DNA from 3 places in the Oceanimonas sp. GK1 genome. Region 3 is predicted to be linked to each of the others. Evidence: predicted binding sites of a transcription regulator. Region 3 holds the regulator's gene; each other region holds the start of a gene.
What was found. Region 3 encodes sigma-54, which starts transcription at its own class of promoters, with help from an activator protein. Its sites were predicted from a motif close to TGGCACNGTTTTNGCTT; they were not measured.

Region 1 (9,493 bases), 1.5 Mb from region 3:
GCAATATTGATCATCACTTTTTCCGGTGGTACCGCCATTTTTTTGGCCAGGGTCTCGATAATGCGCAGGTTGGCCTGATGGGGCAGCAGCAGATCGATCTGCTCCGGGCTGACGCCGGCCTGCTCCAGCACCTGGGTGGCGGCCTCGGCCATGCCCCGCACCGCCCGTTTGAAGATCTCCTGGCCCTCGAAATTCACCTCGAACAGGCCGTCCACATGGGCAAAACGCGTGCGGCTGGTGCCCGAGTCGGGGACCGCCAGAATGTCCCGGGCTTCGGCGTCGCAGCCCAGCTTGTCGGCCAGCAGCCCGGCAGGCAGCTCGCTGGCTTCCAGCACCACGGCACCGGCACCATCGCCAAACAGCACGGCGGTGTCCCGCCGGGTCCAGTCCAGGTAGTGGGTCAGCCGCTCGGCGCCGATCACCAGCAGCCGCTTCATGCTGCCCGCCTTGATCAGCGCCGAGCCCACGCTCAGGGCATAGAGAAAACCGGTGCAGGCGGCGTTGAGATCAAACACGGCGGCGGCTTGAATGCCCAGGTTGCGCTGCACCGCCGAGGCGGCGCTGGGCACCAGGCTGTCGGGGCTGGCGGTGGCCAGAATGATGCCGTCAATCTGTGACGGCTCAAGGCCGGCGGCGGCCAGGGCGTGGCGGGCCGCCACCGTGGCCATGTGGGAAGTATTGACGTGGGCGATGCGCCGGTTGCGAATGCCGGTGCGGCTTTGAATCCAGTCGTCGGAGGTATCGAGTATGGTGCTGAGACCGTCATTGCTCAGCACGGCCGGTGGCAGGCATTTGCCCCAGCCGGTGATATGGGCGTAACGCATGGCACTCCCGCGGATTGAGGTGTGGTTAATCGATTATGCCCAAGGCCGGCTGGGCTGTCACTGTGGCGTCAGAGCCGGCCTTCCCGCTCCAGCCGGTTGCGCACCCAGTGGCGATAAAGCCGGGACAGCGCCGGGCGGATCAGCGGCAGGCCAATCAGCAGCGCCAGGGGCCTGAGCCGGGGAACCCGTTTCATCAGCAGAATATAGGCGTCCAGCTCAGAGTAGATTTCACCTCCGGCGGTTTGCACATGCAGCTCCTGCAGCGCCTGCTGGGGGCTGATCCCCAGGCTCAGCAGCACCTCTTCCCGGTCGGTAATGTCAAACCAGCAGATGTCTCTGCCCTTGTCGCCGGCCCAGCGTTCGTAGCGGGCCCGGTCTTTAATACAGCTCTCGCAGGAGCCGTCGTAAAATACCACCAGCTGGTGGCGCGGCTTGGTTTCATCCACTGTTCGCCCTCCCTGGCCTGCTTCCCTGCGGCCCGTATTTCAGCATAGCCTGAATCAGCCGAGGTAGCGTTGCTCCAGATGGCGGCGAAAGGGCGTGGCGCTGAGTGCCTGGCCAGTGGCCTTGGTCATCAGCGCCTCGGTGGACAACAGGCTGGCATGGCGCCAGATATGGTGCTCCAGCCAGTCAAACACGGCGGGAAGATCCGCCTCGAGCACGCGCTCAAAGGGGCCGAGCTGTTGCTGCATGGCTTCCGCCTGCTGAGCGGCGTAGAGGGCGCCCAGGGTGTAGCTGGGAAAATAGCCAAAGCTGCCGTCGGTCCAGTGAATGTCCTGCAGACAGCCGTTCCGGTCATCCCCCTTGGTACTGAGCCCCAGGTAGTGTTGCATCAGTTGATCCCAGCGCTCGGGCAGGTGGCGGGCCTCCAGTTTGCCCTCGATCAAATCCCGCTCGATGTGGTAGCGCAGCATCACATGGGCGGGGTAGCTGACTTCGTCCGCATCCACCCGGATCAGCCCTGGCTGTACCCGAGTGTAAAGCCGGGCCAGGTTGCCGGGCGCAAAGGCCGGCTGGTCGCCAAAGTGCTGCGCCAGCAGCGGTGACAGGCGGGCGAGAAAAGCCGGATGGCGGGCCAGCTGCATTTCAAAAAACAGGCTCTGCGACTCATGCACCCCCATGGATCTGGCCTGGCCCACCGGCAGCCGGCGCCAGGCGGCGGGCAGCCCCTGCTCGTAACGGGCATGGCCGGTTTCGTGAATAATGCCCATCAGCGCCTGGGCCACGTCGGCCTCGTCGTAGCGGGTGGTCAGGCGCACGTCTTCACTGACGCCACCGCAAAAGGGATGGACGCTCACATCCAGCCGGCCGTGGTTGAAGTCAAAGCCGAGCCAGCCCATGACCGCCAGCCCCAGCGCCTTTTGCCGGTCGGTGGCAAAGGGGCCCTGCAACGGCAGCACGGTTTCCCCCCGCTGCTTCTCCTGCACCTCGGCGATCAACCCCGGCAGCCAGCCGTCCAGCTCGCCAAACAGCTCATCAAGGCGCTGGCTGCGCATGCCCGGCTCATACTGCTCCAGCAGGCTGTCATAACGGGACAGCCCGAGGGCGTCGGACCGGGCGGCGGCGGCTTCCCGGGACAGCGCCAGCACCTCCTCGAACAGTGGCAGAAAGCCGGCCCAGTCGTTGGCCGGACGCAGGCTGCGCCAGGCATGCTCACAGCGGGAGCCGGCCAGGGAGCGGGCGCGCACCAGATCTGCCGGCAGCAGGGTGGCATCGCGCCAGGCCCGGCGCATTTCGGCCAGGCTCTGTTGTTGTTCGGGTGCCAGCGGTTCGCCCCCGGCCCGTTCAAACCAGTCTGCCAGGCGTTCGTCCTGCAACTGCTGGTGGCACAGCACCGCCAGGGTGCCCAGAGCTTCGGCTCGAGCTTCACTGCCGCCGGCGGGCATCATGGTGGCCTGATCCCAGCCACAGATGGCGCCCAGGTGCTGCAGGTGGTGCAGCCGTTCAAAATGCTGTTCCAGTGAGGAATAAGACATGGCGTGATCCTTGCGAAAAAAGTCAGCCCTGGCGGCTTTGCAGCCGCTCGCGGGTGTGTTGTTTGGCCTGTTCGCTCTTGCGCAGCAGCACATAAAGGCAGCCGCTGCCGCCGTGCTGACGCTGGGCGCTGTGGCAGGCCAGTACCTCCGGCAACTGGGGCAGCCAGCCGGAAACATAGCTCTTGAGCAGGGCCGGCGGCTGGCTGCGTTCGCCCTTGCCATGCACCACTATCATGGAGCGGATATCCTGGCGCAGGCAGGCGCGAATAAAGTTCAGCAGGGCATCCCGGGCCCGCTCCACGCTGTGGTGATGCAGATCGAGGCGGGCCTCGCAGGGGTATTTGCCCAGGCGCAGCTTTTTGAACACGCCGTCCTGCACACCGGGCTTTTTGTAGCTGACGATGTCGTCGGGGCGCAGCAGCACCACGCTGTCCAGAGACAGGCCGGGCTCGGCGGCTTCGGCCTCGGATTCGGCGGCGCGACGGCGTTCGGCCAGGGCGTCGGCGTCCCGCCCGTTGCGCTGCCCGGTGGCCAGGGTGTCCTGCTCAATGGGGATGAGGCCGTCCAGTTCATCAAGAAAGGACGACCAGTCGGGCGACCGGTCGGAATGGCTCATGGCGCGGCTCCTTGTATCAGGGATTAGCCGCAGTATAAGCAAATGCAGAGAAGGGGGAAACGACGGAACCCGGGGGAGGAGGAGGTCGGGCTCCGCCGTTGTTTAACCTGTGGGATTATTTACCGGCTTCTTGACCGGGATCGGACTTCATCACCTTGTAGACGAAATAGCCGGCGTAAAAACTGATCAGCAAGGTGGTGGCAATGATAACCATCATGGACATAAAGCCCACGTCGCTGCCAAACATTAAATCGAGCCAGAATGCCATGGGTTGTCTCCTTTCGCGCTCTCCGTTGAACCCATCCTAACGGGACCACCCCGGCCCATGCTGATCCTGATCAATAAAGCGGCGTATCCTCAACTTTGTTAAGGGTATAGCCCGCCTGCTTCAGCAGGGAAATGAGACCCTGATCACCATAAAGGTGCAGGGCGCCCACCACCATCAGCGCCCGGGCCGGCGCCAGTTGCTCCAGGCGCTCCAGCCACAGGTGATTGCGCCGGATCAGCAGCTCTTCCTCGATAAAGCGAGTCAGCGCCGGGCTTTGCGCTTGCTGCAACAGCGCAAGCAGGGCCTGTTCGTCGCCGCTCAGCCAGGTGGTGAGCAGCCGGTCGAGGTGTTCCTGCATCTGTTTCAGCTCGGCCAGGCTGTGCTCGACAAAGTCGTCTTCAAGGCCGCGCTGGTGCAGGGAGGCCAGCAGCTCCATCACCAGTGCCGGTTGTTCCAGCCCGGTAACCGGCAGCTTGCGGTCCCGGGCCAGCAACCGCAGCTGCATGTCCACCCCCTGGCCAGGGTGAAAGCCCAGCTCGGCGGCCCTGAGCTGGGGCAATTGCAGGGCCGCCAGCCAGGGCGGCAACTGCTGCAGGGCCGGGTGCTCGCTGTGCTCCACGGCCTGTGCCAGCTTGCCGGCAAGGCGGCGGCCCAGCCTTTCCCGCCAGTCGGTATTACGCTCGATAAGACTGGCAAAACTGTCGGGACGAATGGCAAGGGGATCCACCTCCAGCAGCAGCAGGTCACTGTGCTCCAGGGCCCGAAGCAAGGGAGGTGGCAGGGAGGCAAGGCGTTCGTCGCCAAGGTGGATTGAGCCAAACAGCCACAGCTGCTGCTCGCCCCGGCTGGCCTGCCACAGGGCGGGGGCCGCCAGCGCCTGGCCGCACCAGAGCCACAATAAAAGAGACAATATCCGTTTCATGATCTTCCGCCCTTTGGGTCTGTCCGTTCAGAGTAGGGTGTCTGGGCTGCGGTCGTGTGTCAGCCGCCGGCTTTTTGCATCAGCCGATCCAGGGCCCGGTCGCTCAGCAGCCGGCGCAGCCAGCCCAGCATCACGGCGGGACGGGTGACCGGATAGCGGGTTTTGGGCCTTTGACTGGTCAGGGCATGGAGCAGCGGCGGCAGGCAGGCGTCCGCCGGCAGGCTGTAGCGGGAGCTGGGCCCGGGTTTGTCCAGCCGGGCCAGGGTCTGTTGATAGCCCGCCTTGTGCCGGCTGTGCGCCATATCGACATGGCGCAGAAAGGCGGCCTTGGCGTTGGCACGAAAGCGGGTTTCGATGGGGCCGGGCTCCAGCAGGCTGACATGCACATTGGTGTCGGTCAGCTCCAGACGCAGGGTGTCGGTGTAGCCTTCCAGGGCGAACTTGCTGGCATTGTAGGCGCCGCGGTATTGCATGGCCACCAGCCCCAGCACCGAGCTGTTCTGAATAATGCGGCCTGCTCCGGCACCGAGCATGAGCGGCAGTACCAGCCGGGTGAGGTGATGGGTGCCGAACAGGTTGGTGTTGAACTGCTCGCGCAGGGCGGCGGTGGGCACGTCTTCCAGGGCGCCGGGCTGGCCGTAGGCGCCGTTGTTGAACAGACCATACAGCTGGCCGTCCGTCAGCGTCAGGGCCTGCTCCAGCCCCCGCTCGATGCTGGCCTCATCGGCCAGATCCAAGTGCACCGCCTTGAGCCCTTGCTGGCGCAGTTGCGCCACGTCCTGCTCATTGCGGGCCGAGGCGATGACGTTGAATCCCTGCTGGTGCAGGTAATGGGCGGCGGCGTGGCCAATGCCGGTAGCGCAACCGGTAATAAGCACGGATCTGGTCATGAATGGCTCCCGTTATCAAGATGGGGCCAATGTAACAGAAAAGGCGGGGAAACAGCGAAGGCCTGGCGTCCCCGGCAGGAATCGAACCTGCATCTAACCCTTAGGAGGGGCTTGTTTTATCCATTAAACTACGGGGACAAGGCGGGCACAATATTGCAAATTTCTTCCGGTGGCGCAACGTTGTGCCGAGCGTTTGGCGGTTATTCGAGCAGGGCTACAGCTGGGTGAGGCGGTCGCCGGGCATCACCGTCATGGCCCTGGCTTCGGCGTCGGCCGGGGCCAGCAGGCTGTAGTCGCCATGGCTTTGCTGCACCACAAAGGCGGCCTTTGACGAGGTCTCGCTGTAATAGCCCGGGGTAAGCTGGCGACGGTGAGTGAGGGTAAACCGGTCGCCCACCTGAATGCCTTCCCGCCGGCCCAGATCCATCAGTATGCCTTCTTCCGACTGCTGCACTATGTTGCCCACCGCCTTCAGGCAGGCCTGGGCCTTGATCACGTCCTGGCCGATGTTCGCCAGGACCTGCTCCACCGCCTGGCCGTAGCCGGACTGCCAGAAGCCCTGTTCATGCACATTGACCTTGTCGTGCCGGCGGTAGTCCCAGCTTGAGCGGGTCTGGTACTGGCGCTGCAGCAGCACATCGCCGGTGAGGCTGTCTTCCAGGGTGATGCGCATGCGAAAGGCCCGGGGAATCTCGGAAAAGGTCCACTTGGTCCAGTGGCCATCCTCAATGCTGATGTCTTCGATCACCCCGCTCAGCAGCAGCCGGGACCGCTGTTTGCCGGCGAGCAGGTCGCCGCCCCGGCGCAGCCCCGCTTCCCGGGGCAGGGCGGGGTCGGTGTCCAGACCGTGGGCAAGGGTAGACGTAATATTGACGCTGGGTTCCAGCCGGCTCGCCAGCCGCCGAGTGAGCGCCGTGCCCAGTTCATAGATCTGTCCGGTGGCGCCCTGCTGAGGGTGCTGCAGCGTGATGGGCGTCAGGCTCATGCCCGGGCGGTAGCGACCGGCGCACTGTTCCTGGCGGCGCTCGCCGGGCCAGATGTCGGCCCGCACCGTCAGCCACAGCCGGCCCTGCTCCCGGCGCTCGCTGAGGATCAGATAGTCCATCAGCTCGCCCTGGGCGGAAATATCCAGCTGCTGGCCGGCAAAGGCGCCGTTGGTGACCGACTGCACCGTGTTCAGGGAGGCGCCCGACTGCAGCAGAGCATCGCTCAGGGCCTGCTCCAGCGCCTGTTGGCGGGCGGTGTCGGCGCCGAGGCTCAGGGGGGCCGAGCCTTCGGCCTGATACCAGTCGGCCCGGGCCAGCAGCGGAAACAACAGCAACAGCACGGCAAGGGGGTTTTTGATCACGGACGCATCCTGTCAAACGGTGAGCCGCTTTTGAAAAAATCGCGGTTCCAGTGAGAATATGGCAAGGTTTATGCAAAATTCTTGCCGGGCGGTTTGCCGCCATCACCGGCTGTCTGAGTAAAGTTCATGCTCCGGCGGCCGATATATCATCAGTTTCTTTAACAACGGGAGCCTGTGAATGACCAGAGCCCTTATTCTGGCCGCCGTGCTGGGGTTGTCCGCCTGTACCGGGCAGCCCCGGTTTGACGGCCAAAACCACTATCTGCCTCACGATCATGCGGCTCATTATGTCAGTCACCAGGCCCTGGGAGAGCCACCGGCGCCCGCTCGTTCCCCTCGCCACAGCCAGGACGGGGTGCCCATGCGCATGAGTGCCGGCACCCGCAGCGCCTACCTGCCCGAGGCCGGCCCTTCACTGGTGGGCGGCCAGACCCAGCTGCAGCAGCACATGTCGGCGCTGGCCTACCGGCTGGTGTCGTCGGCCCATAACATGAACCGGCAGGCGGGCATTGCCGTCAGTGGCTTTGTCAGTCAGGAAGATTACACCCGCCAGGACGAATTCGGCCGCTTGTTATCGGAAACCATGATGTTTCAGCTTAATCAGTACGGCCTCAAGGTGGTGGACTTCAAGGCGCTGCCCTTTATTCGCATCACCCCCGAGGGAGATGTCAGCACCAGCCGGGATTACCGTCAGCTGAGCGGGCGCATCAATGCCCAGTATCTGCTGCACGGCACCATCAGCGACACCCTGGGGGGCAAACTGATTAATGCCCGGCTGATCTCCATGGCGGATCACGGCATGGTCAGCAGTGCCCAGCAGTTTGTGCCCGACTACCTGGTGGCGGCCATGCTGAACACGCGAGGTCCCGAGATCCCCGAGCACATCAGGAGACGTTATGACAAATAAGCTGTTGGCCCTGCTGGCGCTGGTCGGCCTTGCCGGTTGTGCCGGCCAGGGCTCGGCCGACGCCCCCGCCAGGGGCCATCTTTATGCGGTGGGTTATGCGCCCATCAGCCTGCAGCGGCCCGGGGACTATCAGCAGAAACTGCTGCACGCCATGCGCGCCTCGCGCCTGGATGCCTACCGGGAGCTGAGCGAACAGCTGAGCGGAGTGAGGGTATCGAGTTCCAGCCAGCTCGATAGTCATATTCTGCAGGACGGCACCGTCAGCAGCTCCAGCCGGGGCGTGGTGCGGGGCGCGCGGGTGGTCAACAGCTACCCCGACGGCGACATGTACGTCACCGAGCTGGAGCTGGATCTGGCGCTCTATCAGAGATTGCGGCGGGGCGAGCTGTAACGGGCGAAGGGGCGGCTTACACCTTGAAGCCGGCGCCCTTGTTGATGCCTTTGGTGTGGCCTTTCTGATCGTAAGTCATGCTCTGGCGCTCGTGCAGCCGGCTCAGAATATTGGCCAGCTGGCGGGTGCCGGCCAGGGACTGCTCCAGCACCTGCTCCGCCACCTGGTTACGGTCCTGGCAGCGGGCCATCAGGTCACGCAGGGCATCGACCCGGGGGCGGTACGTGGTGGTCAGTTCGGTCACCTCGGGATGGGCGCACAGGCTGGCATCGGTGGCCTGAATGGCGAGCAGCAGCTGTTGCTTTTGCTCGGTAAGGGGCGGCAGTTCCAGCGCCTTGCGCTTGACGATAAGCGCAAGCTCCTGCTCGGTCAGATCGAGCAGGCGCTGAAGTTGTTCCTGTTGTTGTTGCAGCAGCGTATCAAGACTCATTAATACAGGGACTCTATGTCTTGTTCCAGATTGAGGATGTTGCCCGCCAGCCGGTCGGCATTCACCTGATAGCTGCCTTCATTGACCGCCTTTTTAATGGCGTCCAGCCGGGCGCTGTTGTCGGTGTCGCCGCCGGCCTGCAGGCTTTGCTGCATACGGCTGAGCTGTTTGGCTTCCGGGGTCAGGGTCACTTCATCCCGGCCGGCACTGACCGAAGGCGAAGAGCCGGGCTGGGTCTGGGTTGCGTCGTTTTTCTGCGGGTACTTGTTGCCGCTGACCGACGGGCTGTTATGAATGCCGGGAGGAAGCTTGTCGATGGCCATAAGATTCAATCCTGATTTGCTGCTGTCATTCGGTTATCGACCGATCTACTGGCAACTTTAGCAGAATTTACAGGGCGACCTTCACCACCCCGGCTTCGCTGATCCGCCCTTGAATCTGGCGCCCGGAGCGGCTGTTGCGAATACGAATATGCTCGTTGAAGGTGCCGTCTTCCTCGGCGGTACCCTCGGTGCGAATCGACAGCCCGCCGGTTTCGGCCACTATGGTGACCTTGTCGCCCTTGCACACCACGCACAACTGGCTGGCAAGCACCGGGCGGCCCGGGCGCAGATCCCGCTTGCTGCGGGTCCCCAGCAGCGACTGAATATCGTCAAAGACGTCACCGCGCAGCAGCACCTCGTCCTGGTAGCTCAGCTGCAGTTGCTCCGGCTGCAACAGGGTATTGCGGGCGATGGGGGAGGCGGCGGTGACCACCGGCTTGAGAATGCGCACCCGTACCGGCACAAACAGGCTCCAGCCCGGCTCTTCATGGCATTGCAGATGCACATGGGTGTTGCGCCGGACCTCGCCGCTGCCGCGCAGCTCGGCGGTCAGCATGCCCGGGCACTCGGTCAGCTGCAGCCGGGTATCAATGCCGGC
Region 2 (9,493 bases), 1.5 Mb from region 3:
TGAACTGGCGCCCCCCGGCACGGTGCAGTACCGGGTGCCTACCCAGCCCGATACCGGCGACGGCAATACCGTGGACGTCCAGGCCGAACGCACCAGCTACATGGAAAACGCCCTGCAGTACCAGGCTTCGCTGGAGTTTCTCAACAGCAAGATCTCCGGCCTGCTGAAAGCGATAAAAGGAGACTCGATGTGAGCCTTTTTAAGGTCTTTGATATTTCCGGCAGTGCCATGAGCGCCCAGTCGGTCCGCCTGAATACCACCGCCAGTAACCTGGCCAACGCCGACAGCGTGAGCTCCAGCATCGATCAGACCTACCGGGCCCGCAAGCCGGTGTTTGCCGCCGATCTGGATCGGGCCTTGTCGGATCGTCAGGAAAGCGTCGGCGTCAAAATCATGGGCATTGTCGAAACCGACAAACCCCTGCAAAAGGAATTTAACCCGGATCATCCCCTGGCCGACGCCGAGGGCTTTATCTACAAGCCCAACGTCAACGTGGTGGAAGAAATGACCGACATGCTGAGCGCCTCGCGCAATTACCAGACCAATGTGCAGGTGGCCGACGCCGCCAAGCAGATGCTGCAGCAGACCCTGCGGCTGGGCAAGGGGTGATAAGCCATGCAGGTGAATAACGACTACCTTAACGGCCTCAAGTGGCCGGGAGAGCAGAGCCCGGCGGACAAGGCCGCCGATAACAGCCGGGCCCAGCTGGAGCAGGAAGACTTTTTTGCCCTGCTGACCCAGCAGCTGGCCTATCAGGATCCGTTCAAGCCGGCGGACAACTCCCAGATGATCGCCCAGATGACGTCCTTTACCACCGCCGACGGCATCAACAACATGAGCCAGCAGCTGGGCGGACTGAGCGAAGTAATGACTTCAAGCCAGGCGCTGCAGGCCTCCAGCCTGGTGGGGCAAAAGGTATTGGTGCCGAGCGCCATGACCTACTGGGACAACAATGAGCCGGTGGATGGGGTGGTGGTGGCCGGTTCGGGGGCCTCCAACGTCATGATCCGCATCGAGAACGAAAAAGGCGAGCTGGTACGCACCATTCCGCTGGAAGGGGATCAGCGTGGCAACGTCAATTTCACCTGGGATGGCCTGAACGATGCCGGCGAGCCGGCGGCCACCGGCAAGTACAAGATCAAGGTCAGTGGGCTGATCGACGGCCAGCGGGAAGAGCTCAGCGCCCTGGCCTTTGCCCGGGTCAACAGCGTGACCCTGGGCAGTGCCGACAGCCCGACTCTGGTCAACCTGGCGGGCCTGGGCGGCCTGCCCCTTAATCAAATTCTGGAAATAGCCAGCCGCAAGGCGGCGTAAGGAGAACCGATGTCTTTTAATATTGCGCTCAGCGGCGTCAACGCTTCCCAGAAAGATCTGGACGTGACCGCCAACAACATTGCCAACGTCAACACCATCGGCTTCAAGGAATCCCGCGCCGAGTTTGCCGATGTGTATGCCAACTCCATTTTTGCCAACGCCAAAACCCAGTCCGGCAGCGGCGTGCAGACCGCCGCCGTGTCCCAGCAGTTCCACCAGGGCGCGATGCAGTTCACCAACAACTCCCTGGACATGGCCATTAACGGCAGCGGCTTTTTTGTGATGTCCAACGAAGTGGGCTCGCTGGATCGCACCTTTACCCGGGCCGGCGCCTTTCGTCTGAACGACGAAGGTTATGTGACCAACTCCCAGGGGCATTACCTGCAGACCTACCGGGCCAACCAGGACGGTACGCCGGCGGGTCTGGGCCTGAACAGCACTCAGCCGCTGCGCATTCCCGACAAGGCGGGCGAGCCCCAGGCGACCAGCGAAGTCAATACCGGCCTTAATTTGCCGGTTAAGGCGGGAGCGGTAGATCCGGCCAGTTTTGATCCGACCAACTCGGCGACCTATACCTCGTCGACCTCGATGACAATATACGACTCTCTGGGTGACACCCATACCTTGACTCAGTATTTTGTCAAGGATAGCACCGCACCGGCGGGCACTAACCAGTGGCAGATGTATGTGTATGTGGATGGCGCCGATGCAGTTGGGGCACCTACCCAGCTGGAATTTGACAACAGTGGTGTGCTGACGGCTCCGATCCCTAGCAGCCTCACCACTAATGCGCTGGGCTTTACCAATGGCTCGGATCCCACCCAGACCATAGATGTTAATATCACTTCAGCGACCCTTAACTCCGGCCCCTTTGAAGTAACTTCCAACAGCCAGGATGGCAATACCGTGGGCCGGCTGACCAAGGTGGACGTGGGCGCCGATGGTCTGGTGCAGGCCACCTACAGCAACGGCAGCACCGAGAACTTAGGGATCGTGGCCATGGCCCGTTTTCCCAACGAGCAGGGCCTGACCCAGATTGGCGATACCCAGTGGCGCGAATCCCTGCTGTCGGGGGATGCGGTAACCGGCCAGCCCAATACCGGTATTTTCGGCAAGGTGAGCGTGGCCTCGCTGGAGCAGTCCAACACCAACCTGACCAGCGAACTGGTGGATCTCATCACTGCCCAGCGCAACTTCCAGGCCAACTCCCGGGCACTGGAAGTAAACAGCACCCTGCAGCAGACCATACTGCAAATCCGCTAATACAAACCGTGAGGGATAAGGCGTGAGGCTACTCACTCACGCTTCTCTCCTCACCCCTCACCGCATTTCAATGGCACCAATTTTGCATTAATCCCGCCATTACCCCATCGGCCAACAGCGGAGCTGAAATGGATCACCTGCTTTATATCGCCATGTCGGGCGCCAAGGAAAACATGCACAGCGTGGCCCTGCGCGCCAACAACCTGGCCAACGCCAATACCACCGGCTTTCGTGCCGATCTGGAGCAGGCCCGGGCCATGCAGGCCTTTGGTGAAGGCTTGCCCAGCCGGGTGTTTGCCATGACCGAGCGGCCGGGGCAAAACTTTGCCGCCGGCCCCATTCAGACCACAGGTCGGGAACTTGACGTGGCGGTGGCCGGTGACGGCTGGTTGGCGGTAGAAGCGGCGGATGGCACCGAGGCCTACACCCGTTTCGGCAACCTGCAGGTGTCGGTGGAAGGGTTGCTGCAGACCAGCACCGGCCAGAACGTGCTGGATGACGGCGGTAACCCCATCGTGTTGCCGCTGCCCCTGGAAAAGCTGGAGATCAACAAGGATGGTACCATCTTTGCCCGGCTGGAAGGCGAGCCCGCCGATGGCGGCGCCGAGCTGCAGCGCATTAAAACCGTGCTGCCCGCCCTTGAGCAGATTGAAAAAGGCAATGACGGCCTGTTCCGTCGCAAGGACGGTGAAGCCGAGCCCGCCTCGGCCCAGGTACAGCTGATTGCCGGCGCCCTGGAAGGCAGCAACGTCAACCCCATTGCCGAGATGACCCACCTTATCGATTTGCAACGGCGCTTTGAAACCCAGCTGAAAATGATGAGTCACGCCGAAGAGAACGACAAGGCCCATGCCCAGTTGCTGCGCATTGGCTAAAGGAGAGCAGAATGAACCCCGCATTGTGGATTAGCAAAACCGGGCTCGATGCCCAGCAGACCAACATTTCCGTGACCTCCAACAACCTGGCCAACGCCAGTACCGTGGGCTTTAAGAAGGGCCGGGCTATTTTTGAAGATCTGCTCTACCAGAACGTGCACCAGCCTGGGGGCCGGGCCACTGCCGACAGCAACCTGCCGTCGGGCCTGATGCTGGGGGCGGGCAGCAAGGTGGTGGCCACCCAGAAAACCTTTACTCAGGGCAGTGTGCAGACTACCGATAATGCTCTCGACGTGATGATCGACGGCCGCGGCTTTTTTGAAGTACTGCTGCCCGACGGCACCACCGGTTACACCCGTAACGGCCAGTTTGCCCTCAACGAAGAAGGCATTATCGTGACGCCCGGCAACGGCTATCCGCTGCTGCCGGAAATGCAGATCCCCGAAAACGCCCAGAGCATCAGCGTGGGTACCAACGGCGAGGTCTCGGTGCAGCTGGCCGGGCAGGCCGAAGGGCAGGTGATCGGACAGATCATCGTCACCGACTTTGCAAACCCCGCCGGCCTGCAGCCCAAGGGGGAAAACCTCTATCTGGCCACCCAGTCGAGCGGCGCGCCCTTGCAGGGCATTGCCGGCGCCGACGGGTTTGGCACCCTCAAGCAGGGTATGCTGGAAACCTCCAACGTCAACGTCACCGAGGAGCTGGTCAACCTGATCCAGGCCCAGCGGGTGTATGAAATGAACTCCAAGGTGATCTCCGCCGTGGACGACATGCTGGCCTACGTGAACCAGCAGCTGTAACCGGAGGCCGCCATGCGACTTGTCCTGATCCTGAGCTCGGCCACGCTGCTGGCGGCCTGCAGCTCCACGCCCTATACCCCCAAGCCGGACGATCCGGACTATGCTCCCGTGATGCCGGGCCCCGGCCACGAGCAGCTGGAACCCAACGGCGCCATTTTTCAGGACAACTACGCCAACAGCCTGTATTCCGACATCAAGGCGCATCGGGTAGGGGACATCATTACCGTGGATCTGGCCGAGTCGACCCGGGCCCAGAAACGGGCCACGACCCAGCAGGCCAAGGACAGCAGCCTGAACATCAACCCCCTCAACATCGGTGGTCAGGCCATTAATGTGGCCGGCTACCCGGTGACCGCCAGCATGTCGAGCAATAACGACTTCGACGGTCAGGCCAACACCAATCAGAGCAACAGCCTGCAGGGCAGCATTACCGTGAGCGTGGCGCAGGTGCTGCCCAACGGCAACCTGATGGTGCAGGGCGAGAAGTGGCTGATGCTCAACACCGGCGAGGAATATGTGCGCATCAGCGGCATGATCCGGCCCCAGGACATCAGCTCCGACAACCGGGTGGAGTCTACCCGGGTGGCCAATGCCCGCATTTACTACGGCGGCACCGGAGACTTTGCCAATACCCAGTCCCGAGGCTGGCTGGCGAAGTTCTTTAACAGCCCCTGGTTCCCCTTCTAGGAGTAACGGCATGAAATTCTTGAGCGGCCTGTTGCTGGCGTGTCTGCTGGCGCTGCCGGCCCAGGCAGCGCGGATCAAGGACATCAGCTCGGTGGCCGGGGTGCGCGCCAACCAGCTGGTGGGCTACGGCCTGGTGGTGGGCCTGCCCGGCACCGGCGAGCGCAACAACGCCTTTGCCCAGCAGACCTTTCGCACCATGCTGACCAATTTCGGCATTACCGTGCCCGACAACCTGCGGCCCAAGATGAACGACGTGGCGCCGGTGGCGGTGCATGCCGAGCTGCCGCCCTTTGCCAAGCCGGGCCAGACCATCGACATTACGGTGTCGGCCATCGGCGAGGCCAAGAGCCTGCGCGGCGGCACCCTGCTGCAAACCTTTCTGAAAGGGGTGGACGGCCGGGTGTATGCCCTGGCCCAGGGCAGCCTAGTGGTGGGGGGCCTCGGCGCCGAAGGGGCCGACGGCTCCTCCATCATGATCAACACGCCGACCGTGGGGCGCATTCCCGGCGGCGCCATGGTGGAGCGGGAAGTGCCCAGCTCCTTTGGCCGGGGCGACACCATTACCTTTAACCTGCACCGGCCCGACTTTACCACCGCCAAACGCATGGCGGAGGTGATCAACGACCTGCTCGGTCCCGCCAGCGCCCAGGCCCTGGATGCCACCTCGGTCACCGTTTATGCCCCCCGGGACACCGGTCAGCGCGTCAGTTTTCTGTCGACCCTGGAAAACCTGACCGTGGATGTGGCCGACGAAGCGGCGAAGATCATCGTCAACTCCCGTACCGGCACCGTGGTGATTGGCCAGCAGGTGCAGCTCAAGCCGGCGGCCATCACCCATGGCGGGCTCATTATTACCATCAATGAAAATCCCCAGGTGTCCCAGCCCAATGCCCTGGCCGGCGGCGAGACGGTGGTGGTGCCCAACTCCACCATCAATGTGGAGCAGCAGGACGGCCGCATGTTCAAGCTGGATACCGGCACCACCCTGGACGATCTGGTGCGGGCGGTGAACCAGGTGGGCGTGGCCCCCGGGGATCTGGTGGCCATACTGGAGGCCCTGCGTCAGGCGGGCGCCATTCAGGGTGAACTGGTGATTATTTAACAGGCACAGGGTGAGCGGAGGCAAGGCATGAAAAACATCGACAGCGTGCAGAACAGCCTGCTGGCCAACGACATTCAGGGGCTGGACCGGCTGCGGCAGCAGGGCTTTGCCAAGGACAGGGGCAAGGCGCTGGATGAGGCCGCACGTCAGTTCGAGAGCCTGTTCACCCAGCAGCTGTTCAAGTCGATGCGGGATGCCAACAAGGTGTTTGAAGCCGACAGCCCCATGAACAGCCGCTACACCCAGTTCTACCAGGACATGCACGATCAGCAGATGAGCAGCGAGCTCAGCCGTCAGGGCAGCCTGGGATTGTCGGATCTTATCGTGCGCCAGCTCGGCGGCGGTGAAGAGGCCAAGGCGGCTCCCGAAGCGCGCCATTTCAGCCTGGATAATGTGCGCCGCATTCATGGCAAGGTGGTGCGTCCGCCGGAAGAAAGCGCAGGCGAGAGCGACAAGCCCAAACCGCCGCTGAAGACGGCGCAAAACCCATCTGAAGACGCCGTGGTCCTGGCGGCCGGACAAAAATTTGACTCGCCGGAAGACTTCGTGCGCCGGCTGTTGCCGGCGGCCACGGCGGCGGGGGAGCGGCTGGGGCTGGATCCCAAGGCCATGCTGGCCCAGGCGGCGCTGGAAACCGGCTGGGGCAAGAAAATCATCGGCAGAAAAAATGGCGAGTCCAGCCATAATCTTTTTGGCATCAAGGCCGATAACAGCTGGAAAGCACAGAAAACCTGGGTCAGCACTCTGGAATACGAGCAGGGCATTGCCGTGCAGGTGAAGGCGCCGTTCAGATCCTATGCCTCCTTTAACGACAGCTTTGACGACTATGTGCAGTTTCTGAACGAGAACCCCCGCTACAACCAGGCACTGCAGCAAACCGGCTCCCCCCGGCAATATTTTCAGGCCCTGCAGCAGGCGGGTTACGCCACCGATCCGAACTATGCCAGCAAGCTTGCGGCGGTGCTCGATACCGTCAACCGGCTGGCCTCACAAGCATAAGGACACACCATGGCTGTTGATATGTACCAAACCGGGGTGAGCGGGCTGCTGGCGGCCCAGGCCCAGCTGGCCACCACTGGTCACAACATTGCCAACGTGAACACCGAAGGCTACAGCCGGCAGCGGGCCGAGCAGGCCACCACCCTGCACATGTTCTCGGGGGGCAATTTTTACGGCACCGGCACCCGAGTGACCGACGTCACCCGCATGTATCAGGAATACGCCTTTCGGGATGTGCTGGTCAACAACACCGAAAAGGCCGGGGCCGAGGCGCTCTATAATCACCTCAGCTATCTCGACAAGACCATGACCAGCGTCAATGCCGGCTTGGCCAGCAGCCTGGATGATCTCTACGGTGCCATTAACGCCGTGGCCGACAACCCGGGCAACCTGGGCAACCGGGAACTGATGCTGGCCAATGCCCAGGACATTGTTGATCACTTCAACGAGTTCTACAGCTCGCTGGAGCAGGAGCAAATGATCAAGAACCGGGATATCGAATCCCGGGCCGATCACATCAGCTCGATCACCGCCGGCATTGCCGATCTTAACCAGCAAATTCTTAATGCGGGCCAGAACGGCACCCCCAACGATCTGCTGGATCAGCGGGACCGTCTTATTCAGGAGCTGGGCCAGCAGGTGCACATCACCACCCTGAAGGATAATAACGGCATGATTTCGGTGATGCTGGGCGGGCGCGAGCCGCTAGTGTCCGGCAACCAGGCCTATCAAATGGAGGTGCGGCCCGGCTCGCCGGATCACAAGCAAACCGAACTGTATCTGGTAGCCCCCAACAGTAACGGCCAGGGCACCCGTATCAAGGGCAGCCAGGCCCTGGGCGGTGAAATGGGCGCCCTGTTTCATTACCGCGATCAGGTGCTGGGCCCCAACCTCAGCGACATGGGCAAAACCGCCATCGCCATTGCCGACGCCTTTAACAAGATTCAGACACAAGGCGTTGATCTCAACGGTAATGCCGGCCTCAATATGTTTAACGACATTAATGCCCCGGAAGACATGGCCAAGCGCTTTGTGGGCAATAATCCCAATGTCACCGGCGAGGTGGAAATTACCGATACCGGCAAGCTCACCGGCGGGGAGTACAGCCTGAAATACCAGGGTAGTGATCAATACCTGCTGACCGATGTGACCACGGGAGAGCAGTACACCATATCAGCGGTGGCAGCCAATCCGGTCGATCCGGCGCATCCCAACGCCAAGGTGCTGGATATGAGCGATAAACTGGGCTTCAGCCTGACGCTGACCGACGAGCCGGCAACCAATGACGAAATGCTGGTGCAGCCCACCCGCCAGGGCGCCATTGATCTGGAGCTGAAGCTCAATACCGGTGATCAGATTGCCGCTTCCGGCTCCCTGATGGTCAGCCCCGATGGGGATAATACCGGCACCGCCAAAGTCTCTGTGAGCCTGGTAAATACGCCGCCAGCTAGTCCACCTGTTTATCCGGTTATGTTGAAAGTCGAAGATGACGGTTCTGGTGGTTTGGTTTATAACGTGCTCGATGGCAACGGGGCCTCACTGTTCAGTGGTACACCAGATGCAAACGATAAGATTACCTTTGGCGATATTGAGCTGACTCTGGAAGGTGATCCCAAACTATTTGACCAGTTTGAAATCCGCCAGGCCAGTGGTTCGGGTAATAACCAGAACGCCCTGGCCTTTGCCGAGCTGCAGAATAAAAAGTGGCTCAATAACGGCAAGTCCACCGTCACCGACAGCCTGAACCAGACCGCCGTGGGCATTGGTAGCATGACCCGCAACCAGGGGGTCAAGGCGGAAGCGGCAGGCGCGGCGTACGATCAGTCCTACGATCGCATGCTGTCCACCTCGGGGGTCAACCTCGACGAGGAAGCCGCCAACCTGCTGCGTTTTCAGCAGTCCTACATGGCGGCGGCCCGGGTGGTGTCCACCGCCAGCGAAACCATGAACACCCTGTTGCAGATCCGCTAAGGAGCCATGATGCGCATTGCCAGTTTTCAGTTTATTCAGCGCAACCTGAACAACATCAGTGGCCGCACCTCGGAAGCCAACCAGCAACTGGGGCAGATGTCTTCCGGCAAGCGGGTGGAGCACGCCAGCGACGATCCGGTTGCGGCCAACGGCATCCTCAACTATAAGCAGGAGCTGCGTAAGCTTGATCAGTATCAGAACAACATCAACCTGGCGGAAAACCGCCTGCGCCGGGAAGAATGGGCACTGAGCTCCGCCGAAACGCTTACCCAGCAGGTAAAGGAGATCATGCTGGGAGCAAACAATGGCTCCATTACTCAGCTGGAGCGGGATGCTTACAAGGAAGAATTGCAAAGCCGTATCGATGAAATGCTGGACCTGGCCAATACCCAGGACGAATTTGGCCAGTATATTTTCGGTGGTTTTCAGACCGACAGCTCACCTTTTGTGCGCCAGCCCGATGGCTCCGTGACTTATAGTGG
Region 3 (9,493 bases):
CACCTGGTAATGGCCATCAGCGGCGGCAACCTCTACCGCAAGTCGTCCTTTCTGCTCGACGCCTGCGGCGAGCGGCTCTTTCCCGACTGGCTCTCCATTCACGAACAGCCCCACCTCAACAAGGGGCTGGCCAGTGCGCCCTTTGACAATGAAGGGGTGCGCACCGTTGAGCGCAATATCATTGAGCACGGCGTGCTGCAGACCTACCTGCTGACCAGCTACTCGGCGCGCAAGCTGGGGCTGCCGGTCACCGGCCATGCCGGTGGCATTCACAACTGGACGGTATCGAGCAGCGGCCAGAGCTTTGATGAGCTGCTGAAACAAATGGGCACCGGCCTGCTGGTGACCGAGATGATGGGCCAGGGCGTGAATATCGTGACCGGCGACTATTCCCGGGGCGCCGCCGGCTTTTGGGTGGAAAACGGCGAAATTGCCTACCCGGTGGAAGAGATCACCATTGCCGGCAACCTGAAAACCATGTTCGCCGGCATTCAGGCCATCGGCACCGACGTGGAAACCCGCTCCAGCCTGCATACCGGCTCGGTGCTGATCGACAATATGAAGATAGCCGGACAGTAAAACCCAGCTGTAAGCCATAAGCTGTCAGCTGTAAGAAGGGCCGCATATGCGGCCCTTGGCATTTCTGGCAACTGGGGTTGTGGTAGCTGCCGCTTTAGCCGGCAGAGCCTGTGCAACAGGCTTTGGATGTGTCGGCTGGTCTGCGGTATTGCGCCGGCTAAAGCGGCGCCTACAGCTAACTCCTGAACAGCTTCTGGCTTCCCGCTTCAGTGCAGCAGGATCAGCGTGGCCAGCCCCAGGAAAGACAGCAGGCCCACGGTATCGGTGATGGTGGTCAGCGCCATGGAGCCGGCCAGGGCCGGGTCGATATTGAAGCGCTTCATGACCAGCGGAATGCTGGCGCCGGCCAGGCCCGCCACCGACAGGTTGATAAACATGGCGGCGGCGATCACCAGACCGATTTCCCAACTGCCCTTCCACAGGCTGACCACAACGGCGATGGCCAGGGCCCACACCATGCCGTTAATGAGGCCCACCAGGGCTTCCTTGGTCAGCAGCCAGCGGGCGTTGCTGTCACCGATATGGCCCACCGCCATGCCCCGGATCACCAGCGCCAGGGTCTGATTGCCAGCGATGCCGCCCATGGACGGCACTATGGTCATCAGAATGGCCAGGGTGGCCAGCTGCGACAGGGTTTCTTCGAACATGTTGGACACGCTGGCCGCCACCAGGGCGGTACCCAGGTTGACGGTGAGCCAGATGGAGCGGCGGCGGGCACTGATCAGCACCGGCGCGAAGGTGTCTTCGTCGTCGTCCATCTTGGCCATGCCCATCATGGAGTGCTCGCCTTCCTCGCGAATAATATCGACCACGTCATCGATGGTAATGCGGCCCAACAACTGGTTGCTGTCGTCCACTACCGGGGCCGACAGCCAGTCGTGGCGCTCAAACAGGTTGGCCACCTCGGTGTCGGTCATGGTCAGGGGAATGGCTTCTACCGTGGTGTCCATGGCTTCCGCCACCGTGGTGGTGGGGGACTGCACCACCAGGCTGGCCAGGGAGATATCCCCCAGCAAGCGGTTGTGCTGATCCACCACATAAAGGGTGTCGGTGCCTTCCGGCAGTTCGCTGTGGCGGCGCAGGTAACGCAGCACCACATCGATGGTAACGTCCGGGCGCAGGGTAATGAACTCGGTGTTCATCAGCGAGCCGGCGGTGTCTTCCGGGTAGGACAGGGCCAGCTCGGCCCGGTGCCGGTCCTGCTCGTCCATTTCGGTGAGCACCTGATTGAACAGCTGCTCCGGCAGATCCCTGAGCACATAGGCCAGATCGTCCGACTCCATGTCTTCCAGGGCGCTGGCCAGTTTTTCCGGCTCCATCAGCCGAATGATGCCGTCCCGTACCTCTTCCGACAGCTCTTCCAGGATCTCGCCGTAGTCGTCGGGATCGATCAGCTGCCACAGCACCTTGCGGCTGGGTGAAGGAGACGATTCCAGCAGCCAGGCCACGTCCCCCGGGCGCATTTGTTGCAGCATGCGGCGTACGTGCACGAACATGCCGCTGTTCAGGGCCTGGGTAATGGTTTCCAGATGATCCGGGGTGCTGCTTTGCTCTGCGGGCTCTGTCATTCGGTGTCCGGCTGAGGGTTATTCCGACTCGTTGAAACGATCTGCCACCAGCCGGGCCACGGCGTCCATGGCCGCCTGGGCATCCGGCCCTTCCGCCACCACGCGAATGGCGTGCCCCTGGGCGGTTTCCAGCATCAAGAGTCCCATCACGCTGTTGGCGGGGGCCTGTTTGTGCTGGTTGCAGACGGTCACTTCGGCGTCGAATTGCTGGGTCAGCTGCACCAGCTGAATGGCGGCCCGGGCATGCAGCCCCAGTTTATTGACGATCTGCAGGTCGCGTTCAATTTTCGGCATGGCGTTTTTCCAGGGTACGATGGCGCAGTTGCACGCTTTTGCCCAACTGGGTAAAGACCCGGGCCAGTTGTTCGGCGATGAACACCGAGCGGTGCTGGCCGCCGGTACAGCCGATGGCCACGGTGACGTAACTGCGATTGTTGCGCTCCAGGTGGGGCATCCAGGTGATCAGCAGGTTTTCCAGCTGCCACAGGTATTTCATCACCTCCGGCTGGCTGCCCAGGTAGTCGGCCACCGGTTGATCCTGGCCGGTATAGGGGCGAAGTTCGGCAATCCAGTGGGGATTGGGCAGAAAGCGGGCGTCAAACACGAAGTCGGCGTCCTTGGACACACCGTATTTGTAGCCAAAGGACTCGAACACCCAGTTCAGCTCCTTTTCCTTTTTGCCGAGAATGCGTTCACGAATGATCTCGCTGAGATCGTGAATGCTCAAGGCGGAAGTGTCGATGCGCAGATCCGCATCCGACGACAGCGGCGCCAGCAGGTGGGTTTCTTCGCGAATGGCCTCGTCCAGGGTCAGGCTGTGGCGGGACAGGGGATGCAGCCTACGGGTGTCGCCAAAACGACGGATCAGCACCGAGTTGTCGGCGTCGATAAAGAAGCTGGACAGCTGCACGTCGTCCATGGCCCGCACTTCGGCGAGAAAGGCCTCAAGCTGCTCGGGACTGTCGGGCAGGTTGCGTACGTCTATGCTCACGGCCACGGCCCCGGGCTTGTCCTGGCGCAGACGCACCAGCTCCGGCAGCAGTGCCACCGGCAGGTTGTCGACGCAGTAGTGGCCGAGATCCTCAAGCACCCGCAACGCCACTGTCTTGCCCGACCCGGAACGGCCACTGACAATCACCAGCTGCATCTTGGCTCCTCAGGCTGAAATCATGATTTGATAAAGTTCTTCGTCACTGCCGGCCTGACGCAGTTGCCGGCAGACCTGCTTGTTGCTCAGCTTCTCGGCGATCAGCGACAGGGTTTTAAGGTGCTGTTTGCATTCCTGCTCCGGCACCAGCAGGGCAAACACCAGACCGACCGGCTGATTGTCGATGGCATCGAACTCCACTGGCTCGGCAAAGGTAAGCAGTACGGCCGTCGCCTTGTTGTCATTACCGATCCGGCCATGGGGAATGGCGATGCCGTTGCCAATGCCGGTACTGCCCATTTTCTCCCGGGCCAGCAGACAGTCAAAAAGCGACTGGCTGCCGATATTGAGGTGGTCGGCAGCCAGCTCGCTGATGATTTCCAGAGCACGTTTTTTGCTCGTGCAGGGAACTGCACTGCGGGTGCAGTCCCTGCTTAGTATGTCGGCGACTTCCATGGTTACTTTTGCTTGAGCTTCTCTTTGTGTTTGATGATCTGGCGATCCAGCTTGTCGATGAGGCCATCGATGGCGGCATACATGTTTTCGTGCTGGGCGTTGGCGAACAGCTCACCGCCACTGACATGCAGCTTGGCCTCGGCAATCTGCTGCATTTTTTCCACATTGAGGATGACGTGCGCATTGGTGATGTGATCGAAGTGGCGTTCCAGCCGGGAAAACTTGCTGTTTACATAATCACGCAGTGCATCGGTGATTTCGACATGGTGTCCAGTCAGATTAATTTGCATAACGTCTTCCTTCTGTCGTTGCCTTTAAACCAGGCGTTTGCGCTGATTGGAAGGGGGAATGGCCAGTGACTCCCTGTACTTGGCGATGGTCCGCCTGGCCACCTTGATCCCCTGGTCGGCCAGCAGCTGGGCAATTTTGCTGTCGCTCAGCGGCTTGGCCGGGTTTTCGGCCCCGACCAGTTTTCTGATCAGGGCGCGAATTGCCGTGGAAGAACACTCACCGCCATCGTCGGTGCCCACATGGCTGGAGAAGAAGTACTTGAGTTCAAACACGCCTCTGGGGGTGTGCATGAACTTCTGGGTGGTCACCCGGGAAATGGTGGACTCATGCATTTCCACCGCCTCCGCCACATGGTTCAGCACCATGGGCTTCATGGCCTCTTCTCCATACTCAAAGAATGCCTGTTGTTGTTCAACAATACAATTGGCAACCTTGAGCAGCGTCTCATTTCGGCTTTCAAGGCTTTTGAGGAACCATTTGGCATCCTGCAAATGGTTGCGAATAAACTGGCCGTCTTCGCTGTTTCTGGGCTTGTTGGCCAGGGCCGCATAGGTCTGGTTGAGCCGTACCTTGGGCATGGCCTCGGGGTTGAGCTCCGCCACCCAGGCGCCGCTGCGTTTGGTGACCACCACGTCGGGAATAACGTATTCGGAGTTGCCCTGAAGAATGCTGCTGCCGGGGCGGGGCTCGAGCTGCTGGATCAGGGCCAGCACTGCGCGCAGCTCCTCTTCCCGGAGTTTGGTCTTGCGCTGCAGGCTGCGATAGTCCCGGTTGCCGAGCAGGTCCATGTGCTGCAGCAGCAGGTTGCGGGCCTCGGCCAGCCAGGGGGTGTCGGGCGGAAACTGGTCCAGCTGAATGCACAGGCATTCCTGCACGCTGCGGGCGGCCACGCCGACGGGATCGAAGTGCTGAATGCGCTTGAGCACGGCTTCCACTTCGTCCGCCTCTATGTCCAGCTCGTCCGCCGACACCGCCTGCAGCAAGTCGTTGATATCGGCGGTAAGGTAACCGGCATCGTCGATGGCGTCGATAATGGCCAGGGCAATGGCCTGATCGGTCTCGCTGAAGGGGGTCAGGTTCATCTGCCAGATCAGGTAGTCCTGCAGGCTTTCGGTGGTTTCACCCTGGTAGACGGTGTCTTCCAGCCCTTCCGGCAGGCCGGCGCCGCCGCTGACGGGAGAGGCGGTGTACACCTCTTCCCAGCTGGTGTCCATGGGCAGATCTTCACCCAGCTGGTTGCGCTCCATGGCGGTATCCGAAGCCATCTGCTCTTCGTTGCGGTTGTCGTCGACCTTGATGCTGTCCGGCTCCTCCTGCTCCAGCAGCGGGTTGCTGTCCAGGGCCATCTGGATTTCCTGCTGCAGTTCCATGCTGGACAGTTGCAGCAGGCGAATGGCCTGCTGCAACTGGGGGGTCATGGTCAGCTGTTGGCCAAGGCGTAACTGAAGAGTGGGCTTCATTCGTTGCAACGTCCTTCCTAATCAACCGCGTCGCGGTGCCGTCAAAGGCTGAATTGTTCGCCGAGATAGACCTTTTTGACCTGTTCGTTGGCCAGTATCTCCGCCGGGGTCCCGGCCGCAATCCGATGGCCATGACTGACAATATAGGCCTTTTCGCATACGTCCAGGGTTTCGCGCACGTTGTGATCGGTGATCAGCACGCCCAGACCCCGTTCCTTCAGGTGCAGAATGATCTTCTTGATGTCTATGACAGAAATGGGATCCACGCCGGCAAAGGGTTCATCGAGCAGTATAAAGCGCGGATCTGCCGCCAGTGCCCGGGCGATCTCCACCCGTCGCCGTTCGCCGCCGGACAGGCTCATGCCTAAGCTGTCGCGAATATGGGTGATGTTGAACTCTTCCAGCAGCTGCTCCATTTTTTCGTTACGGCCGTCGGCATTCAGATCCTTGCGGGTCTGCAAGACCGCCATCAGGTTGTCGGCCACGCTCAGGCGGCGAAAAATGGAGGCTTCCTGAGGCAGGTAGCCGATGCCGGCCCGGGCGCGCACATGCATCGGCTCGTGGCTGATGTCCTGATCGTCGATGGTAATGCTGCCCGCGTCCCGCTGCACCAGGCCCACTATCATGTAAAAAGAGGTGGTCTTGCCGGCACCGTTCGGGCCCAGCAGACCCACGATCTGGCCGGTGTTGACGGTCAGGCTGACGTCGGCCACTACCTTGCGGCCCTTGTAGCTTTTCTGTAGCCCGCGCGCTTTCAGTATCGCCATGCTTAGTTCTGATCCTGGTTATCGAGGTCCTGCACCTGCTCGGGCAGGAAGATGGTGGTCACGCGATCCTGGCCGCCCTGGCTTTCGGCTTCCATCTGCTCCTTGTCGATAAAGTAGCGAATGCGGTAACCGGTGACGATGTTGTCGTTTTGCTTGAGTTTGGCGTCCTGCACCAGGGTGATGGTGCGGGCGCGCATGTCATAGTGAATTTCCCGGGCCTCGGCATGCACCGGCTGACCGTTGTTGAGCACTTGCTGGTAGGTGGCCGGGCTGCCCTTGGCGGTCATCGACTGCAGCCCCTGCTCGTTGCGGATCACTACCAGCTCGTCGGCGCGCACGTCAATGCTGCCCTGCTTGACCACCACCTGGTCGATAAAGGTGACCTTGTTGTCGGCCAGCTCCACCAGCTGACGCCCGGCGTCGATGGTGACCGGCTGGCGGTAATCGCTGTCTCTGGCCTGTGCCTGACCCAGGCCAAGCAGGCCACCAAGACTAAGGATTGAAATAAGTTGCCCGGGTTTCATTCAGTAATTCCACCGTTTGTTGATCCAGCCTGCCTCGCAGGCCCGTGCCTTCCGCCTGGTATTGCGGGCTTTCCAGCCGCACCCTCTGGTTGGAGCGCAGCCGATTATTGATAAAGTCCATTTCCAGATATTCGGTGGTCAGGGTTTCCACCAGGGCATCCGGTTGCAGCCCCTTGCCGACGACGTTGCCGGTGAGTACGGCGTTGTCGCCGGTGTTGATGGTGCCGTCATTCCCGCTCAGCCGCCACTGGGGCTGGCCATCGGGGGAATAAAGCAAGATAACAGGTTTTTTCATCAGGGTCATGGACAGGGACTCGTAGTACTCTGCATGCTCCGCCTGCATGCCCCGGTAGGGCAGCCCCAGCCGGTTGTACTGTATGCTGGTCAGGTTGGTGGCCACGAAGTCCGGCTGAAAGTCCTGCTCACTGACCGGCGCTCGGCGGTCGTTACCAAACCATTGCCAGGCCGCCAGGGCCACCACGAACAAGGCACCAAACAGCCAGGTCTGGCGGCTCATATACTCATGCCCTCGGCCTGCTCCAGCGTGCCACGGGCATCAAGCAGCAGATCGCACAGTTCCCGTACCGCGCCCCGGCCACCCGGGGTGCGGGTGGTGTAGCCGGCCCGCTGCAGCACCAGCGGATGGGCATCGGCCACTGCCACGCCCAGACCACAGTCCTGCATTACCGGCAAGTCCACCACGTCGTCACCGATGTAGGCCACCTGTTGCGGCGCGAGCTCCAGGCGGGCAAGCAGTTCACCGTAGCTGTGCAGCTTGTCGCTCTGGCCCTGGTAAATGTGGCGCACGCCCAGGGCGCTCATGCGGTCACTGACGATGCGCGAGCTGCGCCCGGTGATCACCGCCACCTCGATACCGGCATTGAGCACCGCCTTGATGCCAAAGCCGTCCCGGGTGCAAAAGCTTTTGTATTCCTCGCCCTCGTTGCCGAGGTAAATCAGGCCGTCGGACAGCACGCCGTCCACGTCGCAGATCAGCAGGCGAACCGCTTTCAGTTGCTGCCAGACCTCTTTGGTTACGGCGCCATACAGGGTTTGTACCGTCATCAGATCACTCCCGCGCGCAGCAAATCGTGCATGTTAAAGGCCCCGACCGGGCGCCGTTCCTCGTCCAGCACCAGCAGGCCGCTTATCTTTTTCTCTTCCATCAGTTTGACCGCCTCCGCCGCCAGCATGCCGGCGGGCACCGTGGTGCAGCTGCGGGTCATCACCTGGGCGATGCGAGTGTGGTGCACATCTATCTTGTGATCCAGGGTGCGGCGCAGGTCACCGTCAGTATAGATGCCGGCCAGCCGGCCTTCGGCGTCGACCACGGCGGTAAAGCCCATGCCGCTGCGGCCGATTTCCAGCAGCGCCTCAATCACCAGGGTATCGAGGGCGACTTTCGGCACCCGCTCTTCCTTGTGCATGATGTCCGCCACCCGCAGCAGCAGCCGCTTGCCCAGGGCGCCGCCCGGATGGCTGAGGGCGAAGTCGTCAGCGGTAAAACCGCGGGCTTCCAGCAGTGCCACCGCCAGGGCGTCGCCCATGGCCAGGGTGGCGGTGGTGCTGGCGGTGGGGGCCAGCCCCAGGGGGCAGGCTTCCTGCTCGACCCGGGTACACAGGTGCACGTCCGCCTCCCGGGCCATGGTGGACTCGGGCTTGCCGGTCATGCAGATCAGCTTGAGGCCGCGGCGCTTGAGCACCGGCAGCAGGGCGATGATCTCCTCGCTTTCCCCGGAATTGGACAGGGCCAGCACCACGTCCCGGCTGTCGATCATGCCCAGGTCGCCGTGGCTGGCTTCCCCCGGGTGCACGTAAAAGGCCGGGGTGCCGGTGCTGGCCAGGGTGGCGGCAATCTTGTTGGCAATATGGCCCGACTTGCCCATGCCGGTGACAATCACCTTGCCGGGGCAGTCAAACATCAGCCGGCAGGCACGATTGAAGGACTCATCCAAATATTGATAAAGGCCGTCCAGGGCCGCCTTTTCAATATCGAGAACACGACGGGCGGTGGTACGATAATCAAATTCTGCTGACATGGCTTTCTCCACACTGAGGCGGCGCCATTATAGAAAAGCCCGGCCCGAGAAGCGACCGGCTTGATGCGTTGAGTCCTGAGTCTCCTGGGTCAGAGGGTGGCGCAAATTCGGTGTCATTCGGTTGCCGATATTCGGCCGAACCCCTACAATCCTTTCTTTTTTGCGGGGACACAGCGTGAGTCAAAGCCTTGTCGAGATAAGGGACCTTTGCTTCAGCCATGGTGATCGCACTCTTTACGAGGGCATCAGCATGGACATTCCGCGCGGAAAGATCACCGCCATCATGGGGCCCAGCGGCATTGGCAAAACCACCTTGCTGCGTCTGATCGGCGGTCAGATCAAGCCCGACAGCGGCGAGGTGCGCTTTGACGGCGAGTCGATTCCGTCCCTGGGCCGCCGCCGGCTGTACGAGGTGCGCCGGCGCATGGGAATGCTGTTTCAGAGTGGCGCCCTGTTTACCGGCCTGTCGGTATTTGACAACGTGGCCTTTCCCCTGCGCGAGCACAGCGGCCTGCCGGAAGCCATTATTCACACCCTGGTGATGATGAAGCTGGAAGCGGTGGGCCTGCGCGGGGCCGCCCAGTTGTTTCCGTCTGAGCTCTCCGGCGGCATGGCCCGGCGCGCGGCCCTGGCCCGCAGCATCGCCCTGGATCCGGAACTGA

Region 1: GU3_RS14000 (FlgO family outer membrane protein) is a predicted target of sigma-54. The motif match lies at 6,904-6,920, and genes of this name have one in related genera.
Region 2: flgF (flagellar basal-body rod protein FlgF) is a predicted target of sigma-54. The motif match lies at 2,649-2,665, and genes of this name have one in related genera.

What each region holds. Positions count from the first base shown of each region.
Region 1 is NC_016745.1:2,960,043-2,969,535, reverse strand. Features, by position in the region: gene GU3_RS14040 (ketoacyl-ACP synthase III) at 1-824, opposite strand, end outside; gene GU3_RS14035 (thiol-disulfide oxidoreductase DCC family protein) at 893-1,270, opposite strand; gene GU3_RS14030 (carboxypeptidase M32) at 1,325-2,800, opposite strand; gene smrA (DNA endonuclease SmrA) at 2,823-3,416, opposite strand; gene GU3_RS16865 (DUF3149 domain-containing protein) at 3,532-3,684, opposite strand; gene GU3_RS14020 (TraB/GumN family protein) at 3,755-4,606, opposite strand; gene GU3_RS14015 (SDR family oxidoreductase) at 4,666-5,496, opposite strand; tRNA gene GU3_RS14010 (tRNA-Arg) at 5,560-5,634, opposite strand; gene GU3_RS14005 (flagellar assembly protein T N-terminal domain-containing protein) at 5,711-6,844, opposite strand; gene GU3_RS14000 (FlgO family outer membrane protein) at 7,023-7,751, shown strand; gene GU3_RS13995 (LPP20 family lipoprotein) at 7,741-8,142, shown strand; gene flgN (flagellar export chaperone FlgN) at 8,159-8,572, opposite strand; gene flgM (flagellar biosynthesis anti-sigma factor FlgM) at 8,572-8,895, opposite strand; gene flgA (flagellar basal body P-ring formation chaperone FlgA) at 8,963-9,493, opposite strand, start outside.
Region 2 is NC_016745.1:2,948,164-2,957,656, reverse strand. Features, by position in the region: gene flgB (flagellar basal body rod protein FlgB) at 1-193, shown strand, start outside; gene flgC (flagellar basal body rod protein FlgC) at 190-609, shown strand; gene GU3_RS13955 (flagellar hook assembly protein FlgD) at 616-1,314, shown strand; gene flgE (flagellar hook protein FlgE) at 1,324-2,577, shown strand; gene flgF (flagellar basal-body rod protein FlgF) at 2,706-3,452, shown strand; gene flgG (flagellar basal-body rod protein FlgG) at 3,464-4,252, shown strand; gene flgH (flagellar basal body L-ring protein FlgH) at 4,265-4,939, shown strand; gene GU3_RS13930 (flagellar basal body P-ring protein FlgI) at 4,950-6,041, shown strand; gene flgJ (flagellar assembly peptidoglycan hydrolase FlgJ) at 6,069-7,040, shown strand; gene flgK (flagellar hook-associated protein FlgK) at 7,050-9,011, shown strand; gene flgL (flagellar hook-associated protein FlgL) at 9,021-9,493, shown strand, end outside.
Region 3 is NC_016745.1:905,558-915,050, forward strand. Features, by position in the region: gene pmbA (metalloprotease PmbA) at 1-579, shown strand, start outside; gene mgtE (magnesium transporter) at 786-2,147, opposite strand; gene GU3_RS04270 (HPr family phosphocarrier protein) at 2,166-2,441, opposite strand; gene rapZ (RNase adapter RapZ) at 2,428-3,294, opposite strand; gene ptsN (PTS IIA-like nitrogen regulatory protein PtsN) at 3,304-3,750, opposite strand; gene hpf (ribosome hibernation promoting factor) at 3,753-4,040, opposite strand; gene GU3_RS04290 (RNA polymerase factor sigma-54) at 4,065-5,501, opposite strand; gene lptB (LPS export ABC transporter ATP-binding protein) at 5,543-6,268, opposite strand; gene lptA (lipopolysaccharide transport periplasmic protein LptA) at 6,271-6,792, opposite strand; gene lptC (LPS export ABC transporter periplasmic protein LptC) at 6,761-7,309, opposite strand; gene kdsC (3-deoxy-manno-octulosonate-8-phosphatase KdsC) at 7,306-7,860, opposite strand; gene GU3_RS04315 (KpsF/GutQ family sugar-phosphate isomerase) at 7,857-8,831, opposite strand; gene mlaF (phospholipid ABC transporter ATP-binding protein MlaF) at 9,007-9,493, shown strand, end outside.